Linked DNA regions of Prochlorococcus marinus subsp. pastoris str. CCMP1986. The main gene of each other region encodes a partner of the protein of the gene in region 2 in a complex. Links are inferred from orthologs where the notes say so. Each region holds a gene or a part of one and is shown on either strand. Other genes may lie near its edges.

What was found.
Region 1: the proteins of prfA (region 2) and prmC are in contact, whole or in part, in a crystal structure (PDB 2B3T), measured with the Escherichia coli proteins. The link is inferred for Prochlorococcus marinus subsp. pastoris str. CCMP1986 from one-to-one orthologs.

The regions. Positions count from the first base shown.
Region 1 is NC_005072.1:296,497-309,267, reverse strand. What follows is about bases 3,889-6,691. They hold prmC (peptide chain release factor N(5)-glutamine methyltransferase), read right to left. Parts: upstream 5,824-6,691; coding sequence 4,954-5,823; downstream 3,889-4,953. Other genes in these bases: psbB (photosystem II chlorophyll-binding protein CP47), read left to right, coding at 6,681-6,691; TX50_RS01640 (2Fe-2S iron-sulfur cluster-binding protein), read right to left, coding at 6,094-6,456; psbM (photosystem II reaction center protein PsbM), read right to left, coding at 5,836-5,988; TX50_RS01655 (L-threonylcarbamoyladenylate synthase), read right to left, coding at 4,349-4,933; minE (cell division topological specificity factor MinE), read left to right, coding at 3,889-4,035. Also shown: carboxyl-terminal processing protease CtpZ, read left to right, coding at 1-822; TX50_RS01680 (HD domain-containing protein), read left to right, coding at 857-2,116; TX50_RS01675 (septum site-determining protein MinC), read left to right, coding at 2,117-2,779; septum site-determining protein MinD, read left to right, coding at 2,897-3,712; more of minE, read left to right, coding at 3,715-3,888; more of psbB, read left to right, coding at 6,692-8,204; TX50_RS01630 (photosystem II reaction center protein T), read left to right, coding at 8,229-8,327; transcriptional regulator NrdR, read left to right, coding at 8,431-8,910; TX50_RS01620 (30S ribosomal protein S1), read left to right, coding at 9,018-10,109; metK (methionine adenosyltransferase), read left to right, coding at 10,244-11,485; TX50_RS01610 (FGGY-family carbohydrate kinase), read left to right, coding at 11,492-12,721. UniProt on the Escherichia coli protein: Methylates the class 1 translation termination release factors RF1/PrfA and RF2/PrfB on the glutamine residue of the universally conserved GGQ motif, i.e. on 'Gln-235' in RF1 and on 'Gln-252' in RF2.
Region 2 is NC_005072.1:1,460,562-1,473,349, forward strand. Bases 9,969-12,788 are described here. They hold prfA (peptide chain release factor 1), read right to left. Parts: upstream 12,016-12,788; coding sequence 10,921-12,015; downstream 9,969-10,920. Other genes in these bases: alr (alanine racemase), read right to left, coding at 9,969-10,327; TX50_RS08195 (HNH endonuclease), read left to right, coding at 10,357-10,914; rpmE (50S ribosomal protein L31), read right to left, coding at 12,050-12,310; rpsI (30S ribosomal protein S9), read right to left, coding at 12,324-12,734; rplM (50S ribosomal protein L13), read right to left, coding at 12,744-12,788. Outside these bases: TX50_RS08155 (hypothetical protein), read left to right, coding at 1-266; TX50_RS08160 (glycosyltransferase family 2 protein), read right to left, coding at 271-1,233; photosystem I core protein PsaB, read right to left, coding at 1,344-3,572; photosystem I core protein PsaA, read right to left, coding at 3,601-5,904; cobJ (precorrin-3B C(17)-methyltransferase), read left to right, coding at 6,246-8,066; TX50_RS08180 (TIGR01548 family HAD-type hydrolase), read left to right, coding at 8,164-8,967; more of alr, read right to left, coding at 9,140-9,968. UniProt on the Escherichia coli protein: Peptide chain release factor 1 directs the termination of translation in response to the peptide chain termination codons UAG and UAA.

The DNA.
Region 1 (12,771 bases), 1.2 Mb from region 2 along the record:
ATAGTTAAGGTTGATGGAATATCTTGTTCCGAGTTAGGTTTGGCAAATACTGCATCAAAACTTAGAGGAGAATCTGGAACAAAGGTTCTTGTTCAAATTAAATCTATCTCTGATGAGACTAAAGAAATTGATTTAGAAAGAAGATCAGTTGATCTTAGACCAGTAAGAACAAAGAGATTGAGAGATGACTCTCATACAATTGGATATTTAAGAATAACTCAGTTTAGTGAAAGTGTTCCAAAAAAAATTGAAGAGGCTCTGCAGGAACTCAAAGATAAGGAAGTTGAGGGGGTAATACTTGATTTAAGGAATAACTCTGGCGGGTTAGTAAGTTCTGGAATTGCAGTTGCAGACTCATTTCTAAGCGAAAAACCAATTGTAGAAACAAAAGATAGAAATGGCATTAAGGATGCAATAATTTCTCAGAAAAATACTTCTTTTGAGGGTCCGATGGTGACTTTAGTAAACAAAGGTACTGCAAGCGCAAGTGAAATCCTGGCAGGATCCCTGCAAGATAATAATAGATCAACTTTAATGGGTGAACAAACTTATGGGAAAGGACTTATTCAGTCTTTGAAAAGTTTAGGTGAAGACAGTGGTATCGCTATTACTGTTGCCAGTTATTTAACACCTCAGGGTAATAATATTCAGGGTAAGGGTATAACTCCTGATAAAATTTTAGGCCTACCCGAGGCTAGGGAATACGGCAATTCTGAGGATAAATGGGTAAAAAATGCAGAGATATTCCTAAACGCTTTATTTGATGAAAATGATGTCGAAGATAAAGTAAATGAACTAGAAAACAAAGACATTGAAAATTAAAAAAAGATTTTTTTAATAGATAATTTTTTATTTTATGAACAATAAAAGAATTTTTCATGATCCAATTCATAAAGAAATAATCATTGATTCAGACAAACCAGAAGAATTAATGATTATGCAGCTAATTGATACTTTGGCATTTCAGAGATTGAGAAGGATAAAACAATTAGGTGCAGCCTCTCTTCTTTTTCACGGAGCAGAATCAAGCAGATTCACACACTCAATTGGTGTATTTTGCGTCGCGAGAAAGATTTATAGAAAACTAGTAGAAATAAATCCTGATTTTAGCCAAAATAAATTCATACTTTTTGGTGCTGCTCTTTTGCATGATTTAGGCCATGGTCCCTTAAGTCATACAAGTGAGGTTATATTTGCTCATGATCATGAGTTATGGTCTAAAAATTTAGTTAAGAATTATTCACCTATATCTTCAATTCTTAAGAATTTCGGAACCGAATTACCTAATCAAATTGGAGACTTATTTAAAACTAAAAACCTATTCTCAAGACCTTTAAAAACATTAATTAGTAGTGAAATAGATTGTGATCGACTTGATTATTTGCTTCGTGATAGTTATAACACTGGAACAAAATATGGATTAGTAGACTTAGAAAGAATTATTTCAGCTCTTACTTTTTCTCCTGATGGGAATATCGCAATCAAACCAAAAGGAGTAATAGCTATAGAACATTTTTTAGTTCTAAGGAACATGATGTATAGAACTATTTATAACCACAGAATCAATGAAATTTCTACTTGGATTTTAGAAAAAATTATTCAAATTATCAAAAAAGATTCCGTAAAAAAGGACTTATGGATAGATGAAAGCATGCGCAGATGGATATTTTTTCCTAACCAACTTGAGGTTAAGGACTTCCTTGCGAATGATGATATTGTATTTTATTTCCATTTAATGAAATGGAAAGAAGAATCTTTTGAACCTTTAAAGACTCTTTGTAAGATGTTTATTGATAGAAAATTACTAAAAGCATCAGATATAAGTTTTCTCACAAAATTAAAAAGATTAGAAATCTTAGCTTTTGCCAGAAAAAAATGTAAATTAAATAATTATGATTCAGAGATATTTTGCGGAATTAAAGAAAGATCTTTTAAAGGTTTTAAGTCTGATAATTCTCTAAAAATATGGGATGGTACATATCAGAACCTATTGGAAAATCAATCAGATTTAATAAATACACTAATGTCTTCAAAGGATACTTCACTAATTATTTATCCAGGAGAGTTTAGAAAAGAGATAGAGGATCAGATTGCAATAGAAAGAGCTAACGTATAAATGAAATTAATTTTAAGAGGTATTGCTAATGAATTTATAAAATCATTTTCTTTCAAAAATTTTGAGATTGATCAAAATTTTTTCGACAAATTAATTACTAAAGAAGCCCCAGCTGCAGCAAATCTAATTACAGAAAATGAAAAAATTAATTCATACGAATTAGCAAAATTAAAACTTATCCTTGAAAAACATTTTATTAAGCTTTCAAATATTTATTCAAATAATAGAGAAACAGTCTTAAGTGGAAAGTCTTTAAAAATCAACTCAACGTTTTTAAAAATCAAAGACCTTGAAAATCAATTACCACTAGATCCTTCATATCTAAAAAAGGACATACTTCACAAAGGCACGGTTAGATCAGGGGATCGAATATCTTCAAATGGTGATCTTTTTATTATTGGTGACGTAAATCCAGGAGCTATTATTTCCGCAAATAATAACGTTTATGTATGGGGAAAATTATTTGGTATTGCTTTCGCCGGAAAAAATGGAAATAAAAATGCTTCTGTTGCCTCGCTTTATCTAAACCCTCTACAACTAAGAATCTGCGAAATTGTAGCTATAGGCCCAAAAGAGAAGCCTAAGGGTCAACATCCCGAAATTGCAATTTTGGAAGACAATAAAATAATTATCAAACCTTATTTTTTAAATCAAAACTTGTAGTAAATAAATATTTTGAAATAAATTTATTTATAAGTAATAAATTTAAGAATTACTTAACTTTTACAAAATTTCAATTTTTTAAAACTAGCTTATTATTTATGAAATTATTCATTTTCTGTGTCGAAAAATACTCGCACTATTTTGATCTGTTCCGGTAAAGGTGGGGTTGGTAAAACCACCCTAACGGCAAACCTTGGTATTGCCCTAGCAAATAGTGGAGCTACAACAGCCGTGTTAGATGCTGATTTTGGATTGAGGAATTTAGATCTTCTTTTAGGTTTGGAGAATCGTATTATTTATACAGCTCAAGATGTTTTAGACAAGAATTGTCGTCTTGATCAAGCATTAGTTAAACACAAAAAGGAGCCGAATTTAGCTCTATTACCAGCTGGTGATCCTAGGATGCTTGACTGGATGAAACCTGAAGATATGAAACAAATCAGTAAATTACTTAGTGAAAAGTTTGATTACGTTTTAGTAGATTGTCCTGCAGGAGTTGAAGATGGTTTTAAAAATGCTCTTTCAGCATGCAAAGAAGCCATAGTGGTTACAAATCCTGAATTATCTGCAGTTCGTGATGCAGATAGAGTTATAGGAATTTTAAATACTTCTGATATAAAGCCAATACAGTTAGTAATTAATAGAGTTCGCCCTAATATGATGGCTAATCAAGAAATGCTTTCGATAGAAGATGTTCAAAGTATCCTTTCATTACCATTGCTGGGTATTGTTTTAGAGGATGAACAAGTAATAATAAGTACAAACAGAGGGGAACCCCTTACTCTTTCTGATAGTAAATCTCCTGCTAAAAAATGCTATTTAAATGTATCTCAAAGGCTTACAGGAAAAGATATTCCAATTATCGATCCAAAGAATGAAGGGAAAAGCCTTAAAGATAAATTCATGAGATTAATGCAAACAAAGATTTTTTAAAAATGATGACTCTCAGAGACCTAATAAACAAATTACTAGGCAGAGAAACGGCTAGTGCCAATACTGCTAGAGAAAGATTGCAATTAGTATTAGCTCATGACAGAGTTGACATGAGTTCATTGACAACTGATCTTTTGGATAAAATGAGAAAAGAAATACTTGATGTGGTTGCTAAATATGTTGAGATTGATTTTGAGGAAGTAGCTGTAAGTCTAGAAACCGAAGATAGAATGACAGCATTAGTTGCGAATCTTCCTATAAAAAGAACCCTTACTGGAGAAATTGAATTTAAAAAAAATGAAGACACACAGAAAAAGAAATAAACGTTTTAAAATCAAAATTAATAAATTATCAAATACCACCTAGTTGTATGTAAAATGAAATTTATGCCGGCTTAGCTCAGCGGTAGAGCAGCGCTTTTGTAAAGCGAAGGTCATCAGTTCAAATCTGTTAGCCGGCATTTTCAAAGTTCTATATTTGATTCCTCTTTTTTTGTCCAAAATAGAAAAGTAAAAAGGGATAAAAGAAAAATTGGTAAAAACTTTATCTGAAATAAATCAGTTAAAAAAAATGTTAAAGGTTCAAAAATCCAGTAAGAAAAAATTTGTATTAGAGAAATAAAAAACATAAGAAGAATCATAATTTTATACCTGGGATTGAAACTTCTCCTTCTCTTATTATTTTCCATTTACCATGATTCACCCAAGTAATTATTGTACTCGCCTTACCACTACATTTTTCCCAGGGAATTGGTCCTAAAATATTTACATTAGGCAAATTAACTGAAATTTCTTTTGCGCTTGTAGCAGTAGGCAAGCCTGATAGATTTGCACTTGATGTTAGTAGTGGTCCACTTTCCTTTAAGAGTAATTTAGCCATTTTTGAATTTGGTATTCGCAAACCTAATGTAAAATTACTGGTGGATGAAAATGATCTTCTTTTTTCAGAGCACGGAATAATGATTGTTAAGGGTCCTGGCCAATAACAAGAAGCAATATATTTGAAATCCCCTAATGCCGATTCATGAACAAAATCATCAAATTCAAAATTTTCAGCTCCCATTAAAATTAAAGGTTTTTTAATATCTCTTTTCTTTATCTTATAAATCATTTCTGAAAACTTTGGTAAGCATCCAATCGCAGGTAAAGTATCTGTCTGAAAAACTATAGGGGATCCACTATTTAGTTTTTCTAAAGCTAATTTTTGATCTATGACATTCATTAATTTTATTAACTAATAATTTATTTATATCTTCCTATTGTAAATCTTCCAATCCCAGAAAAATCTTTTAAAACTTTTACAGAAGTAAATCTATTTTCAAGAAATAATTTTTTAACTTTCTCACCTTGATCAAAATGATTCTCAATCAATAACCACCCTTTATTTTTTAAATATAGGGGCGCATTTTGAACTATTTGATTGATATGATCTAGACCTTCTTGCCCTCCCAAAAGAGCAAGTTTAGGTTCAAAATTCTTTACCTCTATTGGTAAGACTTCATAAGTATCTTGCGGAATATATGGAGGATTTGATACCGCAAAATCAATTTCACCTTTGAAATTTTTAAGAGGATCCCACCAATTTCCATTATAAAATTTCAAATTTGATTGATTAGAATAAGTTGCAAAATTCCTCGATGCAATTTTAATAGCATTTTTATCTATATCAGTTGCAATTCCATTCCAGTTTGGATTCTCAAGTGCTAAAGCTATGCTAATCGCACCCGAACCAGTTCCTAGATCTACAAAGGTTATTTTTTCTTCCTTATTTTTGAATATGCCCGAAATAATATCAATAATAAGTTCTGTCTCAGGTCGCGGGATAAGAACTCTATTTGAAACTTCTAATTTTAGATTCCTCCAAAAAGAGATTCCACTTAAATATTGTATAGGTATAGAGGTATTAAGGTGTTTATCCCAAAAAGACTCAATCAAATCTAAATTTACTTTAAAATTTAAATTTTTTTCTAAATTTATTTTAAGTAAATTTAATTCTATATTTGATAATCCACCTAATGATTCAAGCAAAAGATTAAGAGAATGGTTATCCCCTCCTTTTGATAATTGTTTTTTTTTCCACAATGAAAATTTTTCAGCAGAAATAAGAAACATTAAACGGTTAATTTAGCGTTTTGGGCCAAGTTTCCCTTTGCTAGAATCTGAATAAAAGCTTGATTTTTCTCCATCTTGGGTTGAAATAAATAATCCAATAAGGAAAATAGTTGGTATTCCTACAAATAGAAGACTTGCTACGAAACCAAAATTTGTTGTTTCCATTTAAAAAGACAAATTTAATAATAATAATAAGACTATAGACATTCAAATAGGATTTAAGTGAAAAAAACCAAAAAGTCGACTAACTCATTAACAGTCTTAAACAATTTATCTAGGTAATTTTTTGCTTTCAGCAGATTCTTTCAAATCTTTCAAATTTGATGGAGGAGATTGAGGCTTAGTAAGTATTACCGCTGATGAATTGATGAGAGTTTGACAGGCAAGTCTCCAGTTATCAGGTCTGTTATTGAGTTTTTCTTCCTCGACAGAAGTTAGAGGACTTAGCGAGTTTTTCGCTCCCCCTTCAACAGAAACAAAACAAGTACTGCATTGCCCAACACCGCCGCAATTTCCAAGTATGCCCTTTAATCCATAAAGTTGTAATTTCTCTCTGATTACTAACTCTCTCAAATTTTCTCCAGGTTTGCATTCGATATCTATTCCTTCACGGATGAATCTGATAATTGCCATTTTTTTTTGTTATTTTTATCTATTTTGGCGCTTTACTTTGAGAATTGTGACCAAAATATTAACATATTTTTGCTAAAAATTCCCTCAAACTAAAGTGATACAAGTTAATCTGACCAGTTTTACTAAGGAAATTAATTTATTTACAAAACTCTCTCAACGCCCAAAAAACCCTTACTATCATGATGTTTAGCTGTTCATTCAGCATTGTCACAAGAATTTAACCGATGGGATTGCCTTGGTATAGAGTTCACACAGTAGTTATCAACGACCCCGGTCGACTACTTGCTGTGCATCTCATGCATACTGCATTATTAGCCGGCTGGGCCGGTTCTATGGCTTTATATGAATTAGCCATTTTTGATCCTTCAGACGCTGTTCTCAATCCAATGTGGAGACAGGGAATGTATGTCATGCCATTCATGGCGAGATTAGGGATCACAAGTAGTTGGAACGGATGGGATATAACTGGTGCTACAGGGGTTGATCCAGGATTCTGGAGCTTCGAAGGTGTTGCAGCCGCTCACATTGTTTTTAGTGGACTTTTAATGCTTGCTTCAATCTGGCATTGGACATATTGGGATTTAGATCTATGGGAAGATGAAAGAACTGGAGAACCTGCTCTTGATCTCCCAAGGATATTTGGGATTCATCTTCTCTTATCAGGTATTACTTGCTTTGGATTTGGAGCTTTTCATTGCGCGAATGTCGGCATTTGGATTTCAGATCCATATGGTTTAACTGGTCATGTCGAACAGGTAGCACCATCTTGGGGAGCAGATGGATTTAATCCCTTTAATCCTGGTGGAATAGTTGCAAATCATATTGCAGCTGGCCTTTTGGGTATTATTGGTGGAATATTTCACATCACAAATAGACCTGGAGAAAGGCTTTATAGAGCCCTTAAGCTTGGAAGTTTGGAAGGAGTATTAGCTAGTGCTCTTGCCGCTGTTCTATTTGTATCTTTTGTTGTCGCAGGAACAATGTGGTACGGCTCTGCCACCACTCCTATTGAATTGTTTGGACCAACAAGATATCAATGGGACTCAGGTTACTTCAAAACTGAAATAAACAGGAGAGTTCAAACAGCTATTGATAATGGAGCAACTAAGGAAGAAGCATATGCTTCAATTCCAGAAAAGCTTGCATTCTACGATTATGTAGGGAACAGCCCTGCTAAAGGAGGATTGTTTAGGGTTGGTGCTCTTGTAAATGGAGATGGTTTACCAACAGGCTGGCAAGGTCATATTGCCTTTACTGATAAAGAGGGCAATGATTTAGAAGTTAGAAGAATTCCAAACTTCTTTGAAAACTTCCCTGTTATTTTGGAAGACAAGGAAGGGAATGTGAGAGCTGACATCCCATTTAGAAGGGCTGAAGCAAAGTATTCATTTGAACAAACTGGCATCACAGCGACTATTTATGGAGGTGATCTTAATGGTCAAACATTCACAGATCCTGCTGTAGTTAAAAGATTAGCTAGGAAAGCACAACTTGGCGAAGCATTCAAGTTTGATAGAGAAACTTATAAATCTGATGGTGTATTCCGAAGTTCCCCTAGAGCTTGGTTTACTTATGCACATTTATGTTTCGGCTTATTATTCTTATTTGGTCATTGGTGGCATGCTTCGAGAACACTTTACAAAGACTCCTTTGCTGGTATTGACTCTGAGATAGGTGATCAAGTTGAATTTGGTCTCTTTAAGAAACTTGGAGACGAAACCACTAGACGAATCCCAGGAAGGGTTTAATTTAAACTTTATTATTTTTTTCTCATGGAAGCTTTTGCTTACGTTCTTATCTTAACTCTCGCAGTTGTTACTCTATTTTTTGCAGTCGCTTTTAGAGATCCACCTAAATTTGACAGAAAATAAAGTAAAAAAAAACCCTCCTATAAATAGGGGGGTTTTTTTTACCACTTTTCATAATCGTGATATTAATCTACTATTAGAGTTGAAGATAGTATTAATTCACTATATGCAGTGTCCCACCTGTCAAAATACAGATAGCAGAGTTTTAGAGTCAAGATCTGCTGATACTGGGAAAAGTGTCAGAAGAAGAAGAGAGTGTTTAAATTGCAGCTTTAGATTTACCACATATGAAAGAGTTGAAACAATGCCAATTTCTGTTATTAAAAAAGATGGGAGCAGAGAATTATTTAATAAAGATAAATTAGTTACTGGAATATCTAGAGCATGCGAAAAAACAACATTTTCGAGAGAATCGATTATTAATTTTGTTGACTCAATTGAATCGCAAATCGTACAAGACTCAAATAAAGATATTAAATCTTCTCAAATTGGAGAATTAATTCTTAAAGGCTTAAGGAAAGAAAACGAAGTTGCATATATAAGATATGCATCAGTCTATAGGAAATTTAATGGGGTAAAAGACTTTGTCTCCACTCTTGAGTCCCTAAAAGGTAGTTCAAAAAATGAATTAGCTTCAATTTTATAAATTTAGCCTTCTAAAGTGTAGAATATAACGTACAAATAATTTGCTCTTTAGTTTGCAGGCTAAAAGCATTTCTTTCTAACCATCTTAGGTGGTCTGCGTTTTAACAAATGATCGAAAATCCTTCCCAAATCGTAAAAGAAATTTCAGACGAAAAAGAAATTGAAAATTCAACCATAGAAGAAAATACTTCAGATACTCCAAAAGAGGAAGATTTATCATTTGACCATAAAGATATTCCCTCTGCAGATTCTTCTTCAAGCAGACGAAATAATGATTTGGATACAGCAGGATTTACTCAAGAAGAGTTTGCATCATTATTAGGAAAGTATGATTATAATTTCAAACCAGGAGATCTTGTAAAAGGTACAGTTTTTGCTTTAGAGCCTAAAGGAGCAATGATAGATATAGGAGCTAAAACTGCAGCTTTTATGCCTATGCAAGAAGTTTCTATAAATAGAGTTGAAGGACTAAGTGATGTTTTACAACCTTCAGAAAGTAGAGAATTTTTTATAATGAGTGAGGAGAATGAAGATGGGCAATTAGCTTTATCTATTAGAAGGATAGAATATCAAAGAGCATGGGAAAGAGTAAGACAATTACAAAAAGAAGATGCAACTATATATTCCGAGGTTTTTGCCACAAACAGGGGAGGGGCTTTAGTCAGAGTTGAAGGACTGAGAGGCTTTATCCCTGGATCTCATATTAGTGCTAGAAAAATAAAAGAAGATTTGGAAGGAGAATATTTACCTTTAAAATTTCTTGAGGTGGATGAAGAAAGAAATAGATTAGTTTTAAGTCATAGAAGAGCTTTAGTTGAGAAAAAAATGAATAGACTTGAAGTCGGAGAAGTTGTTATAGGTTCTGTAAAGGGAATAAAACCTTATGGAGCTTTTATTGATATAGGTGGTGTGAGTGGTCTTCTACATATTTCTGAAATTAGTCATGAACATATTGAAACACCTCATAATGTTTTAAATGTTAATGATCAGATGAAAGTAATGATAATAGACTTAGATTCCGAGAGAGGTAGAATCTCTTTATCAACCAAAGCTCTAGAACCAGAACCAGGCGATATGCTAACTGACCCACAAAAAGTTTTTAATAAAGCTGAAGAAATGGCTGCAAAGTATAAGCAAATGTTACTTGAGCAAACTGATGAGAATGAAGAGCAGACAGTAGAGATTGCAGAAAGCGTATAAACTCTTATTTTTAATTTATTAAAAACTAATAAACAAATTTTAGATTAGAAAAATTATTGTAATTTCAAGTTAATAACTATTGATTAATATTTACGATTTAATTTAGGATTAGTTTATTCCTAAATTATTAATAAATGAGTGATTTTATTTTTACTTCTGAATCTGTTACGGAGGGTCATCCAGACAAGATATGTGATCAAATCAGTGACGCTGTTTTAGATGCTTTATTGAGTGAAGACCCAGAAAGTAGAGTTGCTTGCGAAACAGTAGTCAATACAGGTCTTTGCTTACTTACAGGTGAAATAACTTCTAGAGCAAAGCTAGATTATATAAAACTTGTCAGAAAAGTAATTAAAGAAATTGGATATGAAGGTTCAAAAGCTGGAGGTTTTGACTCAAATAGCTGCGCCGTTTTAGTAGCTCTTGACGAGCAATCACCTGATATTTCCCAAGGAGTAAATGAAGCAGATGATATTAATGAGGACTTGGAAAATAATACTGGGGCTGGTGATCAGGGGATAATGTTTGGCTATGCATGTGATGAAACACCTGAATTAATGCCATTACCAATAAGCTTGGCACACAGATTAGCAATACAACTTGCAAAAGTAAGACATGAGAAAGTTCTTGATTATCTTCTACCTGATGGAAAAACTCAAGTAAGTATTGATTATAAAAAAGGTGTCCCAGTTTCAATAAACACCATTTTAATTTCAACTCAACATACTGCTGAGATTGATGGAATTACAAATGAAGAAGAAATTCGTCAAAAGATAAAAGAAGATTTATGGATCAATGTTGTATTGCCAGCAACAGAAGATTTAGAAATCAAACCATCAAATCAAAAGACCAGATTCCTGGTAAACCCCACAGGTAAATTTGTAGTAGGGGGACCTCAAGGAGATGCGGGACTTACTGGTAGAAAAATTATTGTAGATACTTATGGAGGATATGCAAGGCATGGAGGGGGGGCATTCTCTGGTAAAGATCCTACTAAAGTTGATAGGTCAGCTGCATATGCTGCACGTTATGTCGCTAAAAGTATCGTGAAAGCAAAATTAGCAAAAAAAGCAGAAGTACAATTAAGTTATGCCATTGGAGTTGCCAAACCAATTTCAATTCTTGTTGAAACATTTGGTACTGGTATTATTTCTCAAGATAATTTGAAAGAACTAATTAAAAACAACTTTGATTTAAGGCCTGCAGCAATAATAAAAGAGTTTGATCTAAGAAATCTTCCCAAAAAAATGGGTGGGGAATTTTTCAGAAAAACTGCATCTTATGGACACTTTGGTAGAAATGATCTAAATCTTCCTTGGGAACGTGTTGAAGAAAAATCAGCCCAATTAGTAGAGGCCTCAAAAATACTTTTATAATTATTTATGCCAGATGATTTTTTTGGAGGCTTAGATTTTGGGACTAGTGGCGCAAGAATATCCATAATTAATTTTAAAAAGGAATTAAAATATACGAATTCAGTTTCATATCAATATGGCTTTAAAAATCCCAACTCTTGGATTAATTCTTGTGAAAAACTTCTAGATAATTTACCTCTAGATATTAAAAAAAATATTGTTAATTTAGCAATCTCCGGTACTTCTGGAACTTTAACGGCTTGTACTTTAAGAGGGGATCCGATAGGGGAAGCTATACCTTACGACCAAGCATGCAATGAAAACAAAATACTTATTGAATCCATAACGGTTGGAGAAGATCATTTACAAACCCCATACAGTAGTTTGGCTAAAGCATTAAAACTAATAGATAAATTTGGGGAAAATATTATTTTAAGACATCAATCTGACTTGATAACAGGCTGGTTTTTGAAAGATTGGACCTATGGAGAAGAAGGCAATAATATTAAACTTGGTTGGAGTCTAATAAAAGAATCTTGGCCAAAAAGCTATCTCAAAACTTCATGGCAAAAATGCTTACCTTTAATAATTAAAAGTGGAAAAATCTTGGGTCAAATCGATACTGACTTAGCGGAAAGATTCAAATTAAATAAGAAAATATTATTAGTCTCGGGTACAACTGATTCCAATGCAGCTTTTTTAGCTGCAGGATTGGGAGATGAAGAAGGTCTAACAGTTTTAGGAACCACAATCGTAGTTAAAAAAATTAATAAGACCCCGATCAAAGAAAAGGGAATTACAACCCATCGAGTAAGTAATAAATGGATATGTGGAGGGGCATCAAACGCTGGCTGTGGAATTTTATCTCAATTTTTTTCTGATTTAGAAATAAAAGAACTTAGCAGACAAATAAATCCCTCAAAAAACACTTCCCTAAATCTTTTGCCACTTAATAGTAGGGGTGAGAGATTTCCTGTTAATAATCCTTTTTTGGAGCCAATTCTTAGCCCTAGGCCAGTAAGCGACTCACTTTTTTTACATGCATTGTTCGAGGGGTTAGCAAGAATTGAATTAAAAGGTTGGGAAAAACTATATGAGCTGACAGGTTCACTTCCAAAAAGAATTGTTACTACTGGTGGGGGCTCAAAAAATCCTCAATGGAGAGCAATAAGAGAACGGATTATTAATATCCCAATAATTTCATGTAAAAAAACGACTTCATTTGGGACTGCTTTATTAGCAATTAATGCAAAATAATACTTTTCAATCATTAAATCTTTAATCAAGATATAAAAATTTAATAAATG
Region 2 (12,788 bases):
GTAATGAAAATAATATAATTACCTCTTCAGAAAAAATTAATCATAATCAAAATAGCGCTAATAAGTACTCAGAGTTTTACAAAAGAAAACTAAAAGAAAAAATGAATAGCCTTTTTAAAGGTTCAGCAGAAGACAAATTGAAAGCCTTAAATTTAGCAGAAGAATTAGCAGATAAATCTACATTGCCAATTCTCAAAAAAGGTTTAAAAGAAATGAATTTACAGATAGTTGAACGTTCAGCTGCTCTTATTAGAAAGTTTAAGTAAAGATTTACTCATTAGAAATACTTTGAATTTTTCTAATCCTATAAATTGGCCTATTTTGACTCTCGTGATAAGTTCTAATTAATAGTTCGCCCAATAATCCAAAACTAAATAATTGAACTCCAGCAATTCCTAATATCAAAGCAAACATCAACATCGGCCTATTGCCAATATCATTTCCTAGGAGTTTGATAATAAATAAGTAAGATGTCATTCCAAGACTAACTAAAATGCTTATAATTCCAACGAAACCAAATCCATACATTGGTCTGGTTAAAAATTTAGTCATAAACCAAACTGTAAGCAAATCCATTAAAACCCTAAACGTTCTATCAATCCCATATTTACTAGAACCGTATTTTCGACTTCGATGGTTGACTTTAATTTCTTTAATTTTAGCTCCTTCAATTTTTGCTAATACAGGCAAAAACCTATGAAGTTCTCCATATAATTTTATATCATCTAAAATCTCTTTTTTGAAAGCTTTTAGTGAACATCCATAATCATGCAATTTTAGACCAGTAACATTGGCTATTAACTTATTTGCAATTTTTGATGGTATACGTCTATTAATTAACTTATCTTTTCGATCGTATCTCCATCCGCAAATTAAATCATAGCCTTCATTTATATGTGAAATTAATTTAGGGATATCATTAGGATCATTTTGCAAGTCTCCATCTAAAGTAATTACAACTTCACCATTAGAATTATCAAAACCGGCCGCCATTGCGGCTGTTTGTCCGTAATTGGTTCGAAGTGAAATGACTGATAATTCCTTAATATTGATAGTTAATTCATCCAATACATTTGAAGTACTATCTTGAGAACCATCATTTACGACAACTATTTCAAAATTTAATTTATTAGAAGACATCACATTTAAAACTTCATCTAATAAATATCCAATACTCTCACTTTCATTAAAAACAGGAATAATAATAGAAATTAACTGATTAGGATTTGTCATGTCATATGAATAGCGATTAATAATCTTATAATTTTAACTTAAATTAGAACAATAAAATTAAACAAAAAAAATCACCACTAATGTGGTGATTTAAATTATTTGATAAAACTTTATCCAAACTTACCTGAAGTAGATGCTATTACAAATGCTCCGAAAGTAAGGATATTTCCAATTGTAAAATGCGCCAGTCCAACTAGTCTTGCTTGAACAATTGAAAGTGCAACTGGTTTATCTCTCCAACCTACAAGGTTAGCTATTGGAGTACGCTGATGAGCCCAAACTAATGTCTCAATTAATTCTTGCCAGTATCCTCTCCAAGATATCAAGAACATGAATCCAGTCGCCCATACAAGATGACCGAATAAGAACATCCAAGCCCAGACAGAAAGTGAATTAACACCGAAAGGGTTGTACCCATTAATTAGCTGAGCAGAGTTTAACCAAAGATAATCTCTAAACCAACCCATTAAATAAGTCCCAGACTCGTTAAATTGAGCTACATTACCTTGCCATATGGCTAAATGTTTCCAATGCCAGTAGAAAGTTACCCATGCTATCAAGTTCAAAGCCCAGAACATTGCAAGATACATGGCATCCCATGATGAACTATCGCATGTACCTCCACGACCAGGTCCATCACAAGGGAATGCATAACCCAAATCTTTCTTATCAGGAATTAGTTTTGTTCCTCTAGCATCTAAAGCTCCTTTAATAAGGATTAATGCAGTTGTATGAAGTCCAAGAGCTATAGCATGATGAACTAAGAAATCTGCTGGGCCAATTGGTAAAAAAGCACTTAATGCATCTTGTCTATTAATTAAATCCATCCAGTAATGGTTTCCTGGCAAAGAGTTTGCCGCCAGACTTGCTGAACTAGTAGGATCCGAAAGAAGTGCGTTAAATCCATACATCATCTTTCCTTGAGCTGCCTGAACAAACTGAGCGAATACTGGTTCGATCAAAATTTGTTTTTCAGGATTTCCAAAAGCTACAACAACGTCATTATGAACATATATTCCTAATGTATGAAAACCCAGGATCATAGTGACCCAACTCAAATGACTGATAAGAGCTTCTTTTGTACCTAATACACGAGCCAATACATTATCTTTATTAAGTTCAGGATCATAATCTCTGACAAAGAATATTGCTCCATGAGCAAAAGCACCAACCATTAAGAACATGGCTATGTATTGATGATGGGTATATAAAGCTGACTGTGTGGTGTAATCTCTAGCAATAAAAGCATAAGAAGGTAAAGCTCCCATATGTTGAGCTACTAATGAAGTTGCAACACCAAGAGCAGCCAAAGCTAAGCCTAATTGAAAGTGAAGAGAATTAGTAACAGTTTCATAGATACCATCATGATTAATTCCAAAACTACCTTTATGAGGATCAAGTGGATGTCTTGTATTATGTGCTTCTGTGATTTCTTTTAAACTATGTCCAATACCGAACGTATTTCTATACATATGTCCAGCAATTATAAATACAGTACCTATTGCAATATGATGGTGAGCTATATCAGTTAACCATAATGCTTCACTTTGAGGATGAAGTCCACCTAAAAAAGTAAATATTGCTGTACCAGCACCCTCTGATGTTCCAAATACTTGCTCTAATGTATCTGGATTCTGAGCATATGCTCCCCAGTTAAGTGTAAAGAAAGGAGCTAAACCTGCAGGATGAGGAAGAACTGTTAACCAATTATCCCAACCTACATGAATACCTCTAGATTCAGGAATTGCAACGTGAACTAAATGTCCTGTCCAAGCGATACTACTAAAACCAAATAAAACGGCAAGATGATGATTTAATCTAGATTCGTTGTTTTTAAACCATGCCAGAGATGGTCTGAATTTTGGTTGCAAATGTAGCCAACCAGCAAATAAGGTCCAGCAAGCCAAGATACTCATAAAAATTGAAGCTTGGAACAGTTGCTCATTAGTTCTCATTCCAATTGTGTACCACCAATGATATAAGCCTGAATAAGCTATATTTACAGGTCCGCTGGCTCCTGCCTGTGTCATTGCTTCGGTAATACCTGATCCAAAATGAGGATCCCAAATAGCATGAGCTATAGGACGAACATGAGTTGGATCAAGGACAAATTGCTCAAAATTACCTTGCCAAGCGATATGGAAAAGATTACCGGCTACCCAAAGGGCAATTATTGCTAGATGTCCGAAATGTGTAGAAAATAACTTTTGATAAAGCTTTTCTTCAGTCATACCATCATGACTTTCAAAGTCATGAGCAGTAGCTATTCCGTACCATATTCGGCGAGTTGTAGGGTCCTGAGCTAGACCCTGGTTAAATGATGGAAATTTTGTTGCCATTGTATTAAAAAGGAGAAGTTCAGGTTATTTAGCCAAGCCCGAAAAGGCGAGCATGGAAGAATGCCCAAGTAGTAGCAATACCACCCACTAAGAAGTGAGTAACACCAACTGCACGACCTTGAGTAATTGATAGTGCCCTTGGTTGAATTGTTGGAGCAACTTTCAGTTTGTTATGAGCCCAAACAATTGATTCAAATAGTTCTTGCCAGTAACCTCTTCCGCTGAATAAGAACATTAAGCTAAATGCCCAGATAAAGTGTGCTCCCAAAAACATCAGGCCATACATACTTATAGCTGAACCATAACTTGTCAAAACCTGAGAAGATTGGGCCCATAAAAAGTCTCTAAGCCAACCATTAATAGTAATGGCACTTTGAGAGAAGTTACCTCCAGTAAGTCCCCAAACATCGCTTTGCATCTTCCAAGAAAAATGGAAAATAACAATTGATAAACAGTTATACATCCAGAAGAGTCCTAAGAAAACATGGTCCCAAGAAGAAACTTGACATGTACCTCCTCTACCAGGGCCATCACATGGGAATCTAAATCCTAAGGATGCTTTATCAGGAATCAATCGTGAGCTTCTTGCATACAGAACACCTTTAAGAAGAATTAAAACTGTTACGTGTATTTGGAATGCATGAATATGATGAATCATCAAGTCAGCAGTTCCTAAGGGGATTGGAGCAATAGCAACCTTTCCACCTACTTCAACTAAACTTCCGTTAAATACTTCACTTATAGCTTTATGAGGTAAGGCTTCAGCTGTACCGGCCAATATTGAAGTCCCAACGGCTGAAGCTTGAATACTTTGAACCCATTGAGCAAATATTGGTTGAAGTTGAATTGCAGAATCACTAAACATATCTTGAGGTCTTCCTAAAGCTCTCATTGTGTCGTTATGAATATAGAGTCCAAAACTATGGAAACCTAACCACATACAAACCCAATTAAGGTGACTTATTAACGCATCTCTTGCTTTTAAAATCCTATCTAAAACATTATCTATATGTTTAGCTGGATCGTAATCTCTAACCATCGCTATGCCCGCATGAGCTCCAGCTCCAACAATAAATAATCCACCTATCCACATATGGTGAGTAAACAAACCAAGCACAGTCATGTAATCAGTCGCGATGTATGGATAAGGAGGCATCGCATACATATGATGAGAGATCAAGATACTAAGAGAACCGAGCATTGCTAAGTTGACAGAAAGCTGTGCATGTCTACTTTCAGCCATAAATTCAAAGAGTCCTTGATGCCCTTTAGGTGCTGGGAATAAAATTGGATCCCCTTGTTGAGAATCTAATATTTCTTTCATACTATGGCCAATACCATAGTTAGTTCTATACATGTGCCCACCAATTATCGCAATAACTCCAAAAGCTAAATGATGATGTGAAACATCAGTCATCCATAGACTTCCTGTAACAGGATTTAAACCACCTTTAAAAGTTAGGAAATCTGAAAAAGCAAGCCAATTTAAGCTAAAGAAATTTCCAGTACCACTTGCAAGTCCTGGAAAAATTTGAGCAATTATTTGAGGATCACACAACTGATGAGGCATTGGCATATCGGCAATTGTTGCTATCTCTTTGCCATTAATAACTAGAGGTGTACCAGCATCAATTGCATCCAACAGTGCTGCTGTCGGAGCACCAATATGTATACAATGACCTGCCCATGCAAGTGATCCAAGGCCAACTAAACCAGCAATATGGTGGTTTAACATTGACTCTATATTTTGGAACCATTCCATTTTTGGAGCGGCTTTATGATAATGGAAGATACCTGCATGAAGCATTAATGCAGCCATTACAACTGCTCCAATAGCTAATGCCATTAATTCACTTTCATTTGTAATTCCCCATGCTCGCCACATGTGAAATACTCCAGAACTTATTTGAATTCCATTGTAGTTAGCACCTAAATCACCATTAAGCATTTCTTGCCCAACTATTGCCCAAACTTGTTGAGCACCAGGTTTTACATGAGTAGGATCAGCTAACCATCCTGAATAATTTGAAAATCTCGCTCCATGGAAAAATGCAGCGCTCATCCATATGAAAATAACAGCAAGGTGTCCGAAATGAGCTGAGAATATTTTTCTTGTAGCTTCTTCAGCATCTCCTGTATGTATATCAAAATCATGGGCATCTGCATGCAAATTCCAAATCCAAGTTGTGGTTTTTGGACCTTTGGATAATTTACTAGACCAGAAACCTGGTTTATCTAATTTGGCAAAATCAATAGGTCTGGGATCAGCCTTGACGGGGGATTCCAAAATCTTTTTGTCTTTTTCTCCACTTTCTGGTGGGCTAATGGTCATCTAGCACCTCTAAATAATTGACCCTTAAGTAGATTTATCACACTCAAAAGCCTACGTATTAATAGTAGTCTTTATGAGGAACGAGCAAATCAAAACTTAAGATTTTCGTTACCAAAAATAATAGGCTAAAGATTCTTTGATCATGCAGGAAAGTAACAAATGTTTCATTGATTGTTACTTTTCAATATTTCTATTGAATCCCTTTACATAACAAGGTTCTAAGTATATTTACTCATTTCAATTAAATAAATCTTAAATTTTTTTTTATATTTCGTTTTTATTTTTTTTAATTGCAGCGAAGAGATATAGTTTTAAATTGATAATAAAGAGAACTTCTTAAATTGAAAGGTATTGCAATAGGTTTTTCTGATACTTCAAAAGAGATTTTAAAAAGACTAAAAAAAACTGAATTTATTAATGAGATTTTCATAGGAAGCTCATCCTATAAAGATAAAAATGTAAAAGACTCAGTTAAGTTTATGAAACCTAGGCAAATTTTGAGAGAAAAGTGGGGAAACTTGGAGTTAATTATCTTTGTCGGCTCAGTTGGCGCCTCTATTAGACTTATCAATTCTTTATTATCTTCCAAAGATAAAGATCCTGGAGTAATTGTTATTGATAAAAAAGGATCAAAAATTATCCCTATAATTGGCGCACATCAATCAAATATCCAAAATATTGCATTTCAAATATGTAATTTATTCGGTGGTGAAATAATCGAGACTAATAATTCAATTGATCAAAATTACTTAAATATTGACTCATTTGGAAATCAATGGGGATGGAAAAGATCTGGAGATATAAAGGACTGGTCAAAATTAGTAATCAAGCAAGCTAATAAAAAAGAGATTTTTTGTAGCCAATTATCAGGCAACAATTTATGGAAAACTTCTGAAGTGGGAAATACTATTACTCAATTATCAGACAAAGATTATGAGCAAAAGAAATCAATTTTTCATATATCTATATTCGATAATCATAAAAATACTTGGCATCCTCCAACTTTATGGATCGGTTTAGGTTGTGAGCGAAATACTAGCAAAGAATTAATTGAAGACTCTTTACAAAGTTTTTTAGCCACTAATAATTTATCTCCATTATCAATAGCAGGTTTTGCAACTGTTGATTTAAAAAAAGATGAGAAGGCAATTTTAGAGATCTCGAAAGAAAAAAATTTACCTATAAAATTTTTTACATCTGAAGAGCTCTCTTCAATTAATACCCCAAACCCATCGAATGTAGTTCTCAATGAAATTGGTACACCTTCAGTTGCTGAGGCATCTTGCATGATCGCTGCAGGACAAGGTTCAAAACTATTGAAAGAAAAGAAAATTTTTAAAAGTATCGATTCTTCAAAAAGTACTTTTGGCGCAGTAACTATTGCAGTCTCTGAATCTAAAAATCAATATTCCCCATTAACTGGTGAGATTCATGTTGTTGGTAGTGGGCCAGGAGATATTTCCTATTTAACAAATGATGCTAGAAAAGCTTTATCAAAATGTTCTATTTGGATTGGATACAAAATGTATTTGGATCTAATTAAACCTCTTAAAAGAAAAGACCAAGTAATGATTGAAAGCAATCTTACTGAAGAGAAAGAGAGATGTGAGAAAGCTATAAAACTTGCTGAAGAGGGAATCAAAGTAGCACTAATATCCTCTGGCGATGCAGGTTTTTATGGGATGGCTGGCCTACTTTTAGAATTAATTCAAAAAGTTCATAAAGATATTAGGCCTTCATTTGAAGTACATCCAGGAATAAGTAGCATGCAGTTGGCTGCAGCAATTGGTGGAGCCCCATTAATGAATGACTTCTGTTCAATCAGCTTGAGTGATAAGTTAACCCCTTGGGAAACTATAGAAAAAAGAATTGCAGGTGCTTTATTAGGAGACTTTGTAATTGCCATTTTCAATCCACAATCACTTGAAAGAAATTGGCAATTGAAAAGAGCTATAGAATTATGCCTAGGATATAGACCAGGAAATACTCCAGTCTTAGTAGGAAGACAAGTAGGTAGGGAAAATCAATCCAAGAGCTTTTTTAGTTTAGATAGTATTCCTTTACAGGATATAGATATGCTATCAATAATAATCATTGGTAATTCTAAAACTACTTTGGTTGATGAAATATTTTTAACTCCAAGAGGATATTTAAAAAAGTAATTTGAAACTCCATCTTATATTGATTATTGAATATTTTGTTTTTGCTTTTTTTGCAAGAGAATATTAATGTTTAATAAATAGTATCTAGATTAATTCCTTGAATAATATTGGTGTAATTTTATTTGATATAGATGGTGTTATACGAAGCGTAGAGAATAGTTATAGGCTCTCACTAAAAAAAACAGTTTATCGATTTTGCGGCTGGGAGCCTAGCTATCGAGATATAGATAATGCAAAAAACGAAGGTATCTGGAATAACGATTGGGATTTAAGTTTAGAACTGATAAAGAGGCATATTAAAAGTAAGAATCTAAAACTTAAACCACCTCAAAGAGAAGATATAATTCTATGTTTTGAAGGCTTCTACTTTGGTGGGAATCCAAATAAAGATAGTAATGACTGGTCAGGTTTTATAAAAAATGAGGAGTTGCTAGTGGAAAAAGAATTTTTTTCTACATTAAGTGCCAATGGAATTATTTGGGGATTTGTAAGTGGAGCTGAATCTGCATCTGCCAAATTTGTTTTAGAAAATAGACTTAAATTAATATCTCCCCCCTTAATAGCAATGGGTGATGCTCCTGATAAGCCAGATCCTCAAGGTTTTCTTGAATTAGCAAGCAAGCTTTCCGAAAGTAGTTTGGGTTATGCAAATGTACCCATTGCTTATTTAGGTGACACAATTGCTGATATCAATACAGTTTCTAATGCAAAAAAAAGAATTCCAAGTCAAAAATTTATAAGCATTGGAGTAGCCCCTCCTCATCTCCATTTAGAATCTAGGATGAAAGAACGTATTTCGTATGAATCAAAACTTAAAGAGGCAGGAGCTGATTTAATTCTAAATACAGTAAATGATCTTAAAAATATAGATATTGATTTTTTTAAAAAATTCCAAGAATAAAAATAATTCTTATAAATAATTACGGAGAGGGAGGGATTCGAACCCTCGACAAAAGTTACCTCCTGTAACTCCTTAGCAGGGAGCCGCTTTCAACCACTCAGCCACCTCTCCAGTTCTTCTACATTATCAATTTTTGAGCAAACATTCAAAATTATTTATTTAATCGAAATGTCTAATCAACTTGGACTCTTGGTAATCTATTTTTAAAAGAGCAAAGAATTTCCCAAGGAATGCTATTACATTTATCTGCCCAGTCAATCGGAGAAATTGATTTATCTCCTTCAGATCCTAGTAGTAGCATGGTACTACCAACTTCAATATCATTTGAGTCTGTAATATCTACCATCATTTGATCCATTGTTATAGATCCAACTTGAGGATAAAGTCTTTTATTATGAATCAAACTTATTTTGCCAGATAAATTTCTAATGATGCCATCAGCATAACCAATACTTAAAACTGCTAACTTTGTTTTTCTATCACTAACAAATTTATTTCCATAACTGACTCCAATACCTTTTTCAATAGTTCGAACAAAAGTCACTTTAGCCTTTAAAAATAAAGCAGGTTTAAGAAATAAATTTTCATTTATATTTACTGATGGGTCATAGCCATACATAGAAAGGCCAACGCGTACCATATCAAAATGAAAATCTTTGCCAAGAACCATGCCAGCAGAATTAGCAAGATGAATCTTAATATTTTGTGTATTATCAATATCAATAATTTTCAATAATTCTTGAAATTTTTCTTTTTGTAATTGAGTGCTGCTTTTAGGATTCAAAGCATTCTTTTCATCTGCGCAGGCGAGATGACTATATATTCCCTTAACAGCAATATTTTCAAGTGATTTAATATTATTAAATTGTTGAACAAACTGATCACATTCAAATCCTAATCTTGACATCCCAGTATCAACTTTTAGATGCAACGAGAATTTTAAATTATTACTCTTTCCAATGTTATTACAAATCAAACACTCCCTAAATGTACTAATAGTTGGCATCAAATCATTTCTAAAACATATTAATAAATCTTTTTTCGTATAAAGATTACCAAGTACAAGAATTGGGGCATTTATCCCAAAAGAACGAAGCTTTATACCCTCCTTTAAGGTTGCTACTCCTAATTGAGAAGCGCCACCTTTAATCGCTTTTTCAGATACAACTTTTGCATCATGTCCATATCCATCAGCTTTGACAACTGCCATAAATTCACAATTATTTTTTAATTTTGATCTTAATTGCCTTACGTTTGACTCTATTGCTTTACCACTGACTTCTATCCAAGCTCTTTGAGTTGGATCTATTTCTCCTTCAAAACTTGGAAGAGTATCAAAATTAATTTTTCGATTATTCAAAGAATTTGAATTAATGATTAAGCGATTATATGCGCTTATTTAAATATACCGCTAGCATGACATGTAAATTGATTTTTGGCATGGGCCAGACTCTTGTTTTAAATGCATCTTATGAACCTTTAAACATTACTTCTTGGCGAAGAGCTGTAATTTTAATGATCAAAGGTAAAGCTGAAAGTTTAGAAGAAGATCAATCATATGCCATACATTCTGGGCAAAACCTTCCTACTGTTATTAGGCTTCGCTACTACGTTAAAGTTCCCTTCAGAGAAGTCGCACTTACAAGAAAAAATATACTTCTTAGAGACAATAATTCATGTCAATATTGTAACCACAGAGGTAGTGATTTATCGATAGATCATGTTTTACCACGAAGCAGAGGTGGAACTGACAACTGGGAAAATGTAACAACTGCATGCCTTAGATGTAATGTTCAAAAAGGTAATAGGACTCCCGAAGAAGCAAATATGCCTTTAAAACGAAAGCCATATCGTCCATTAAGTAATCTAAATTTTGAAGCCACTAGACAAATAGACTCTGGAAAACATAAAGAATGGAGTAAATATGTGATTGGGTTAGCTGCTTAAAATTAATTAATTTTCATTCTCATTAAAATCTTCTAGCATCCTTTTTTGTTCTTGTGCTAAACAAGCATAAATAACATCATCTAATTGTCCTGCCAGAATCGGCTCTAATGCAAAATTGGATCCCAACCTATGATCAGTAGTTCTATTATCCTTAAAGTTATAAGTTCTAATTTTTTCGCTTCTATCTCCACTTCCAACTTGCATTAGCCTTTGTGACCTTTCCTTAGCATTAGCTTCTTTTAATTGAATCTCATATAACTTAGCTCTTAGAATTTCCATAGCTCGCTCACGATTTTGTAGCTGAGATCTTTCTTGTGTACAAAATACTCTGATACCTGTTGGCTTATGAATTAGATCAATAGCAGTCTCTACCTTATTAACATTTTGACCTCCAGCACCACCTGATCTAGCCGTACCAATTTCTATCTCAGTTGGATCAATCTTAACTTCTACTGGATCAGCCTCAGGCATAACCGCAACTGTTGCAGTAGAAGTATGAACTCTGCCTTGAGATTCAGTTGCTGGGACTCTTTGAACTCTATGAACACCTGCCTCAAATTTCAATTGACTATAAACAGAATCTCCTTTTACAGAAATAACTAATTCTTTAAATCCTCCCATATCTGATTCAGAAGCACTAATAGGTTTTACTGTCCAACCAATCTTTTGTCCATATCTTTCATACATTCTTGCTAGATCACCGGCCCAAATACAAGCTTCATTTCCTCCTGCACCAGCTCTAATTTCCAACATTACACTTCTTTCATCTCGTGGATCTTTGGGTAATAAAGCAATTGTTAATTTTTCAATAAGTTGATTCTTAAGATCTTCTAGACTAAATAATTCTTCATTAATCAATGATTCCATATCTTTATCATTTCTATTCTCTTTAAGTAATTGTTTAGAGTCTCCAATTTCTTTATCAGTATCAAGTAATTGATTAAAATCTAAAACCAAAGGTTCCAGCTTGGCTCTTTCTCTTGCTATTGATTCTAGTTTTTTAGGGTTATTTGCAATATCGGGGTCAGCCAACTGCATTTCCAAATTAACAAAACTTTCTGATGCATTTTTCAACCTTGCAATTAATGTTGTATATTCCAATTGAAAATTTGCTTAAATTTTGATTAGTAAATTTTTATTTATCTGATTTTTTAGATTCTTTTGTTTCTTTTGAAGTAGCTGAATCGGCTGAACCCATTCCATACTTTTTCATGAACCTATCAACTCTACCCTCAGTATCAAGTATTTTTTGAGTGCCAGTAAAGAAAGGATGATTCCCACTCCAAACATCAACATGTAATTCAGGCTTAGTTGAACCTGTTGTCATTACGACTTCTCCATTACAAATAACTTTTGCATCTGGATACCATTTAGGATGAATTTCTGATTTAGGCATAATAAAAGATGTTTTAACGTTTAGAGAATTGACCAGCTTTCCTAGCTTTTTTAAGACCATATTTTTTTCTTTCTTTTGATCTAGGGTCTCGACTAAGGTGTCCTTCTGTTTTTAAAGGCTTCCTGTTATCTGGAGATAAACCACAAAGAGCTCTAGCTGCTCCTTGCTTGATAGCATCTGCTTGCCCTGTTAAACCACCACCAAAAACATTTACAAAAATATCGTATGAATTTTCAAGGCCTAAAGTTAGCAAAGGTGCTTTAACTGAATTTAAGTGTGATGGGTTGAAGTTTAAGTAATCATCACCAGAACGACCATTTATTTTAATTTGTCCATTGCCGGGAATTAAACGAACTCTTGCCACAGAAGTTTTTCTTCTTCCAGTACCCCAATAAACTGCTTTGTTTTTTACTTGACTATTCATTGTTAGAGTTTAACTATTTAATAATACAGGATTTTGTGCAGCATGAGGATGATC